DNA from 3 places in the Paenibacillus sp. FSL R7-0179 genome. Region 3 is predicted to be linked to each of the others. Evidence: predicted binding sites of a transcription regulator. Region 3 holds the regulator's gene; each other region holds the start of a gene.
What was found. Region 3 encodes LexA, which represses DNA repair genes until DNA is damaged. Its sites were predicted from a motif close to CGAACATATGTTCG; they were not measured.

Region 1: addB (helicase-exonuclease AddAB subunit AddB) is a predicted target of LexA. The motif match lies at 872-885, and genes of this name have one in related genera.
Region 2: MKX63_RS13370 (YolD-like family protein) is a predicted target of LexA. The motif match lies at 1,490-1,503, and genes of this name have one in related genera.

Annotation. Positions count from the first base shown of each region.
Region 1 covers NZ_JBBOCC010000001.1:2,871,354-2,873,623, forward strand. Annotated here, with positions in the region: gene MKX63_RS12720 (class I SAM-dependent rRNA methyltransferase) at 1-757, shown strand, start outside; gene addB (helicase-exonuclease AddAB subunit AddB) at 986-2,270, shown strand, end outside.
Region 2 covers NZ_JBBOCC010000001.1:3,013,348-3,015,617, reverse strand. Annotated here, with positions in the region: gene MKX63_RS13385 (WGxxGxxG family protein) at 1-20, opposite strand, end outside; gene MKX63_RS13380 (M15 family metallopeptidase) at 96-782, opposite strand; gene MKX63_RS13375 (hypothetical protein) at 962-1,123, shown strand; gene MKX63_RS13370 (YolD-like family protein) at 1,130-1,465, opposite strand; gene MKX63_RS13365 (hypothetical protein) at 1,637-2,239, opposite strand.
Region 3 covers NZ_JBBOCC010000002.1:3,182,801-3,185,070, forward strand. Annotated here, with positions in the region: gene MKX63_RS30135 (hypothetical protein) at 1-49, opposite strand, end outside; gene MKX63_RS30140 (DUF896 domain-containing protein) at 97-306, opposite strand; gene MKX63_RS30145 (LysM peptidoglycan-binding domain-containing protein) at 416-832, opposite strand; gene lexA (transcriptional repressor LexA) at 1,030-1,656, shown strand; gene MKX63_RS30155 (L,D-transpeptidase) at 1,844-2,182, shown strand; gene MKX63_RS30160 (hypothetical protein) at 2,261-2,270, opposite strand, start outside.

The DNA.
Region 1 (2,270 bases), on a different contig from region 3:
GGGCTGGGGCGGGCGCAGCGGAATTACACTGCAGAACGTAGCAGCAGAGGACGGTACACTCCAGATGCTTCCGGTCAACAAAAGCGGCAAGCCGGTCACCTTCCCATATTGGGATGGTGCGACTGTGCTGGAATGCTTTGCACATACGGGAAGCTTCACACTGCATGCCTGCAAGTACGGCGCTAAGAAGGTAACTTGTCTGGATGTGTCTGCGCATGCCATCGAGAGTGCGAAGGCCAATGTGGAGATCAACGGGTTCAATGACCGGGTGGAATTCGTGGTAGATGATGCATTTGCCTACCTGCGCAATCAGGTCAAGGGCCAGGAGGAACGCACTGAGCGTGCTACGGGCGGCGCGACGGCAGAAGGGAAAACCGGAAGCAAACCGGGTGCCAAGGCGGATACTGCGAAGCCGATGACTGCCGGGGGCGGACGTACGTGGGATGTCGTGATTCTGGACCCGCCTGCTTTTGCCAAGACCAAAAGCGCAGTGGCAGGGGCCGTACGCGGCTACAAGGACATCAATCTGCAGGGCATGAAGCTGGTGAATGACGACGGATATCTGGTCACGGCCAGCTGTTCGTACCACATGCAGCCGCAGCTGTTCCTTGATACGATCATGGAAGCAGCCAAGGATGCCGGAAAGGTGCTGAGACTGATCGAATGGCGGGCCGCAGGCAAGGATCATCCGCAGATTCTCGGCGTGGACGAGGGCCATTATCTGAAGTTCGCCATTTTTGAGGTGCGCAGCAAATAGAATAGAAGTGTCAGAACCGGCGGGGCAGCCGGTTTTGCGGGAAGAGTCTCTTTTAAGGAGGCTCTTTTTTGATGTATTTGTACCGTGTCCACTTGGTGCATTTGCAAACAATGGCAAACGTACGTTCTGGAGCGTGCGGTGGAGGTGTGCTATACTATGGAGACGAGAAGTTTCATAGATTCTGGTGCTGCATAGAGTACCAGGGTTCAACGGAAGGAGTCTGCTGAAATGACGGTTAACTTCATCATCGGCCGCTCGGGCAGCGGCAAGACGACTACAATATGGGAGCGGGTATCCTCCAGGCTAAAGGCAGAGCCGCTGGGGGCCCCGATCATTATACTTGTTCCCGAGCAGGGATCGTTCGGAGCGGAAAGGGGACTGCTGGCAGCAGGCGGCGTGAAGGGAAGTCTGCGTGCCCAGACGCTCAGCTTCTCGCGTCTCGCCTACCGGGTGAAGCAGGAGACCGGCGGCAGCGCGAGTCTGCCCATCAGTCAAGAAGGCAAAAAGATGCTGATCTACAAGATTATCAGCAAGCGCAAAGAGGAGCTGAAGCTGTTCGGTGCTTCCTCGGACCGGCCGGGATTTGTGGAGCGGCTCAGCAGTCTGCACACGGAGCTTAAGCGCTGTTGTCTTGGAGCCGGAGACCTGGAAGAGCAGATCGGCAGAATGCGGGATGCCACGCTGGGCAGCCCTATTCTGGCCGGGAAGCTGGATGATCTGCATCTCGTCTTCAGCGAGCTGGACCAGGAGATGTCACAGCTCTACATAGATGAAGAGGACAGGCTGGCCGAACTCGCTGAGCATATTGCGGACTCTGCCTATATCCGCGGCGCCGAGATCTGGGTGGACGGTTTCCACGGCTTCAGCAACCAGGAATTTGTCGTCTTACGTGAGCTGATGCAGTATGCCGGCACAATGAACATTGCGCTCACACTGGACCGGATCTATCCTCCTGATGTTGCCCCGCATGAGCTGGAGCTGTTCCATCCGGCAGCGGTAACTTACATTAAGCTGCGGGGAATGGCGGAGGAGATGGGGCTTACCGTATGGGATGAGCTGCTCGCCCCGCCCGTCCTGCCAAGGTTCCAGGACAGTCCAGTACTTGCCCATCTGGAGCGCGGGTTACAGCGCCGGCGTTCCTGGACAGGACCGGCTGAAGAGGTGAAGGAAGCCGTCAGCATCCGGGCTGCGGCTTCGCGCCGCACCGAGGTGGAGGGCGTGCTGCGCGAGATGCAGGCCCTGGCCAGAGAATATGGAGCCAAATATGGGGAAATGGCGGTATTCATGCGCAATATGGCCGATTATGAACCGCTGATTGCCCCGTTGTTTCAGGACTTCGGCGTTCCGTTCTTCCTGGATCAGAAGCAGAGTGAGCTGCATCATCCGCTGGTGGAATTCATCCGCTCCGCCCTGGATGTCGTCCGCCGCCGCTGGCGTTATGAAGATGTGTTCCGCTGCGTGAAGACGGAGCTGCTGCTGCCGCTGGACGGAAGCATTACCCGCGCTCATATGG
Region 2 (2,270 bases), on a different contig from region 3:
CTTGTGATCAGCTTGTTCAAAATGTTGTGCCCCCTTCATGGATGTGGTTAATCGCTGATAATTTCCCCATCCGGCACAGCATCTATGCAGAGAAGTTATTCCTTCACAATGTTCACGGTCTTACTGGACGCATTATACGTGACCTTGGCTCCAAGCGCTTCGGCAATCGCACGTACAGGCGCATAGGTTACCGCATCGTCCATAACACCGGTCGTCAGCTTCTTACCATTAAGCGTAATATTTACAGGGATATCCTTGTTCACCTCTGGCTCACCTCCGGTTATGCGGCTTAGTGCGGCTGCACTCTGCTGGGCGGTCGGCCGTCTGCCTGCCTTCAGATCCTGGATGCTAAGACCGAAGCTCATCTGCAGATGAGCGTAATCCTTGAAGGAGGTCCAGTCCCCGCCCCATTCGAACCCCAGCTTCTTCCCCTCCTGCGCCACCTCCTGCCAGTCTGCCACCTTATCGCCATCCCCGTCACGGTTCATATCCCAGGACACATTCCTGCCATCCGGCAGCAGCAGCGCGAAGTCTATTGCCAGTCCGTAATTATGGTAGCTGTCGCCTCCCCGGGCATTGGTTACAATGTCGCCCTTCTTAGTTCTCCCTTGAGCATATAGCTCATTCTGCTGCGCTATCGTGCGCATGCCCTGCGTAATGAGGATTGGCACCCCCCGGTTATAACTGCGTCTAATCAGCTCGTTCGCCCCGGCCAGTACAGCCGGATGCAGCTTCGTAAGCCTTGCGGCCGACTTCTGCTTGACCTGCTCCAAAGTAAGCATCTACTCACCCCCTGGTATAGTATATGCCCGCTTTGGCCGGGCGGCTTACGCCAATGACCGTTTTTTCGTCAAAAAGAAGCGGTACCGCACCTGATCTCCCCGGATGAACTGTGCACCAACAGGCCAGAATAAGAATGCAGACCTGTCGTCAGGTCATTCTAACGGAAAGGGGGATGAACATGGAGATTCACAGCGACAGCTACAGAATAGCCCCGCTAAGCGACCAAGAGGATGTGGTGGAGGTGATCCGCCAGGCCGAATCGGAGATTGCCCGGATGACCGGGAACCCGGAGGTCACGCTGATTGCCTATGAGAAGACGGACGGACACCGCAGCAAGTAAAAGCTGTCAGACAATATAAGCCTCCACAATGTCATCTACAAGCAGCCACTTCCATTCCTCTGCCCACTGCAGCTTGATTTCCCGCGAGTGGGTATGGATGGAGGTCACGAACCCGCTCAGCTTCACCTGCTCCAGAGGACCATACAGCACCAGAGTTACCCGTACATGACTACGCAGCGATAAGGCCAGCGTATGCTCAATCTCCTCAAGCTTCTCCTCATCCAGCACCGGCTTCAGGCTATGCCAGGTCTCCCGCTGCTCTCTCCCCATCCGTCCGATCTGCTCCGGAAGCACCCTTCCGCTGCACTCCGGCAGACGGTTCCCTTCAAGCTTCTTGCCCATAGCCGTTCCTCCTATTCTTCATACAGAACATATGTTTGTATTATATCTGCGCTTTAGCAGCTTAGGCAAGCAGAAATATTTAGGTATTCCTCCATAGCAAAAAGACGCCCACAGTTATGCTGTACAGCGTCTTCCTTTGAACCCTTTTGCTATAACAAGTCTTGTCTCTGCCTATTTCACTGACGAAGTCCCTGCGCTTCCGGTACCCTGTTCCTGCTTGGCATCTGTGCCTGCATCTGACACAGTTCCTGGTACGGATTGCTCCGGATCAATCAATCCGGCGGCTTCTCTGGCTTCATTCAGCTTGGAGATGCCGTAGAGCATTGCTACGTCCGCCTGCTGATTCATCGCATTGAATTCCTCAGCGGTTACATCGGGCGATACAGCGCTCTTCGAAGCTTTCTCCTTGATCTGATAGGCACTCTGGAAAGCGATCATCGAATCTCTGAGGAGCTTCTCGATCGTATCCGGCAGGCCGCGCGCAATTTTAATATCGTTCACATGATCTGCAAGCTCGGAGGCGGTATCCTGGAAGCTGTCTACAGCCTTCTGGAATTCTTTGTCTGTCGCTTGTCCGGTGGAATAAGAGGTAAATGTCGTGTTGAAGTTCTCTAGCGAGGATTTGCCCATTTCGTCGAATTTCGACATTTCATCGTAAAAGTTCTGTACCGTCTCCTGCACCGCTTCCGGGGAAGCCGGCTCGGCGCTGTTATTGCTGCAGGCACTGAGGATCATGACGGCCATTAGCAGTCCTGCAAGTAAAGCTTGTCTCATAGTTAATATCCCTCCACTTAACAGAATAATA
Region 3 (2,270 bases):
TAACTTGCTTCGTGTTGCGTTGAACCATTCTTTCCCAAGAACGGGCCATGTAAGTTCCCCCTAGTCATCCTGTATTATCTATGAAAAGGCAACCGGCTAATGCTTAAGTCCGTTGTTGCCCTCTTCATGCTCCGGATTGTCCACAATTTCGATGGTATCAAGCTGGGCCCGAAAGTTAGTGCGGATGTTCCCCAGATAAATCTCGCGGAGCTTGGCACGTTCAGCCAGTTCCTCTTCATTCAGGCCGCCGTTCTTAGCTTTGCGTGCCAATTCATTGATGCGTGCGACCAATTCGTCAATATTCAATACGTTTCCCTCCCTCTAAATTCATTTTAACTTTGCCATGAGAAAAAGAGCTTGTCAAGGTCTACTCCCTGAAAGCTCTCCGAGTCGATCATTAGTCTGACACATTCCTTCAGTATAAAGGTAAAGTCAGAATATCTCCGGCCTTAATGACGCTGTTCTCCAAATGATTCGTCTTCCTTATTCCTTCTATATATACGGCAGTCTTCATGTCCTCAGGTTTGTTGCTTACAGCAATACTCCATAAGGTATCTCCGCGTTCGACTACGATCCGCTTATCCGGCTTCAGCGAAGAGACCGAACCGGCAAAAACATTCCCCACCACAGTAAATCCCGAAATAACAAGCATCAGCACCAGAACCATCTTCATCAGGCTGACCTGACGGAATAGTGATGATAGCGCAGCGAGACTATGAAGAACCGATTCCTTGATCTTGGTTACATTAGTATGAGCAGTTGGATTACCGGGAGCGGACACCTTGATATCGTCATTATTGTAGATGCTGTTGTAGGTACTATACTTTAACATGATCATCATCCTCCAAACACATGTTCTTGCTTTCGAAAATAATATAACACGAACATGTGTTTCGATCAATAGTTTTTTCGGAACGTTTGTTCTCTTTATTTCCGTTCTCTTATTTTCCTCATTTTAGAACTTATGTTTGTACGAACGGAAGTTCTATGTTATAATTTTCCCAAACATAGTATATGGGGTTGATACCGATGTCAAAGATTTCTAGTCGTCAGCTGGCGATCCTGGAATTTATACGTAATGAAGTCCGCAGCAAGGGTTATCCTCCGTCCGTCCGCGAGATTGGCGAGGCTGTCGGCCTGGCCTCCAGTTCTACCGTGCATGGTCACTTGGACCGGCTTGAGAAGAAGGGCCTGATCCGCCGTGACCCTACGAAGCCGCGTGCGATTGAATTACTCGGCCAGGAAGATTCAGAGAATGTGCATCAATTCGTCCAGACCGTTACCCGCATCCCGGTAGTGGGTAAGGTTACCGCTGGTGTTCCTATTACAGCTACAGAGAATATTGAGGATTACTTCCCGTTGCCTGCTCATTATGTAGGCGATAACAAGGTGTTTATGCTATCTGTCCTTGGTGACAGTATGGTGGATGCCGGAATTATGAACGGGGATTATGTCATCGTACGCCAGCAGCAGACTGCCGACAATGGCGATATTGTTGTAGCGATGACCGAAGAAGATGAAGCAACTGTGAAGACCTTCTACAAGGAACGGGATCATATCAGGCTGCAGCCGGAGAATCCGGCGTACGAGCCTCTCCGCCTTAACCGCGTTACGATTTTGGGACGGGTCATCGGATTATTCCGCGATATCCACTAATCTACTCCCCGCTTAAGAACAGGCTGCTCCGCACCAAGCGAAGCAGCCTGTTTTCTGTTCATTTGTATTCCTGAAGTGGCCAAAAAGCCGAATGCAAACATTTGTTCGCATTCGGCTTTTTGGCCACTTTTCCGTGAACCGCTGCATAGCTCCGCACATATCCTGTTACAAAGGAGTGCTGATCTATATGCCCAATTATCGAATTATCGTCGATCTGTCTCAGCGCATGCTGTACCTGCTGGATAATGACGTTGTCACCAGAGGCTTCCCTGTCGGCATCGGCAAAATGTTAACCGTCTCACCTGTAGGCGAATACACCATCATTAACAAGCAGCCCAATCCGGGCGGCCCGTTCGGTGCCTTCTGGATGGGTCTATCTAAGCCGCATTACGGCATCCACGGAACCAATGATCCTGCTTCCATCGGCCACATGGTCTCCCATGGCTGTATCCGCATGTATAACGCAGACGTTCTCACCCTGGCCGCCCTCGTTCCCATAGGTACCCGTGTTACCATCCGGGAATAGAAAAATCACAAAAACCCTTGAGACGCCAGATTGCGCCCAAGGGTTCTTTCGATTCATATGAATTAGAGCGGATACAGACTACAGTACA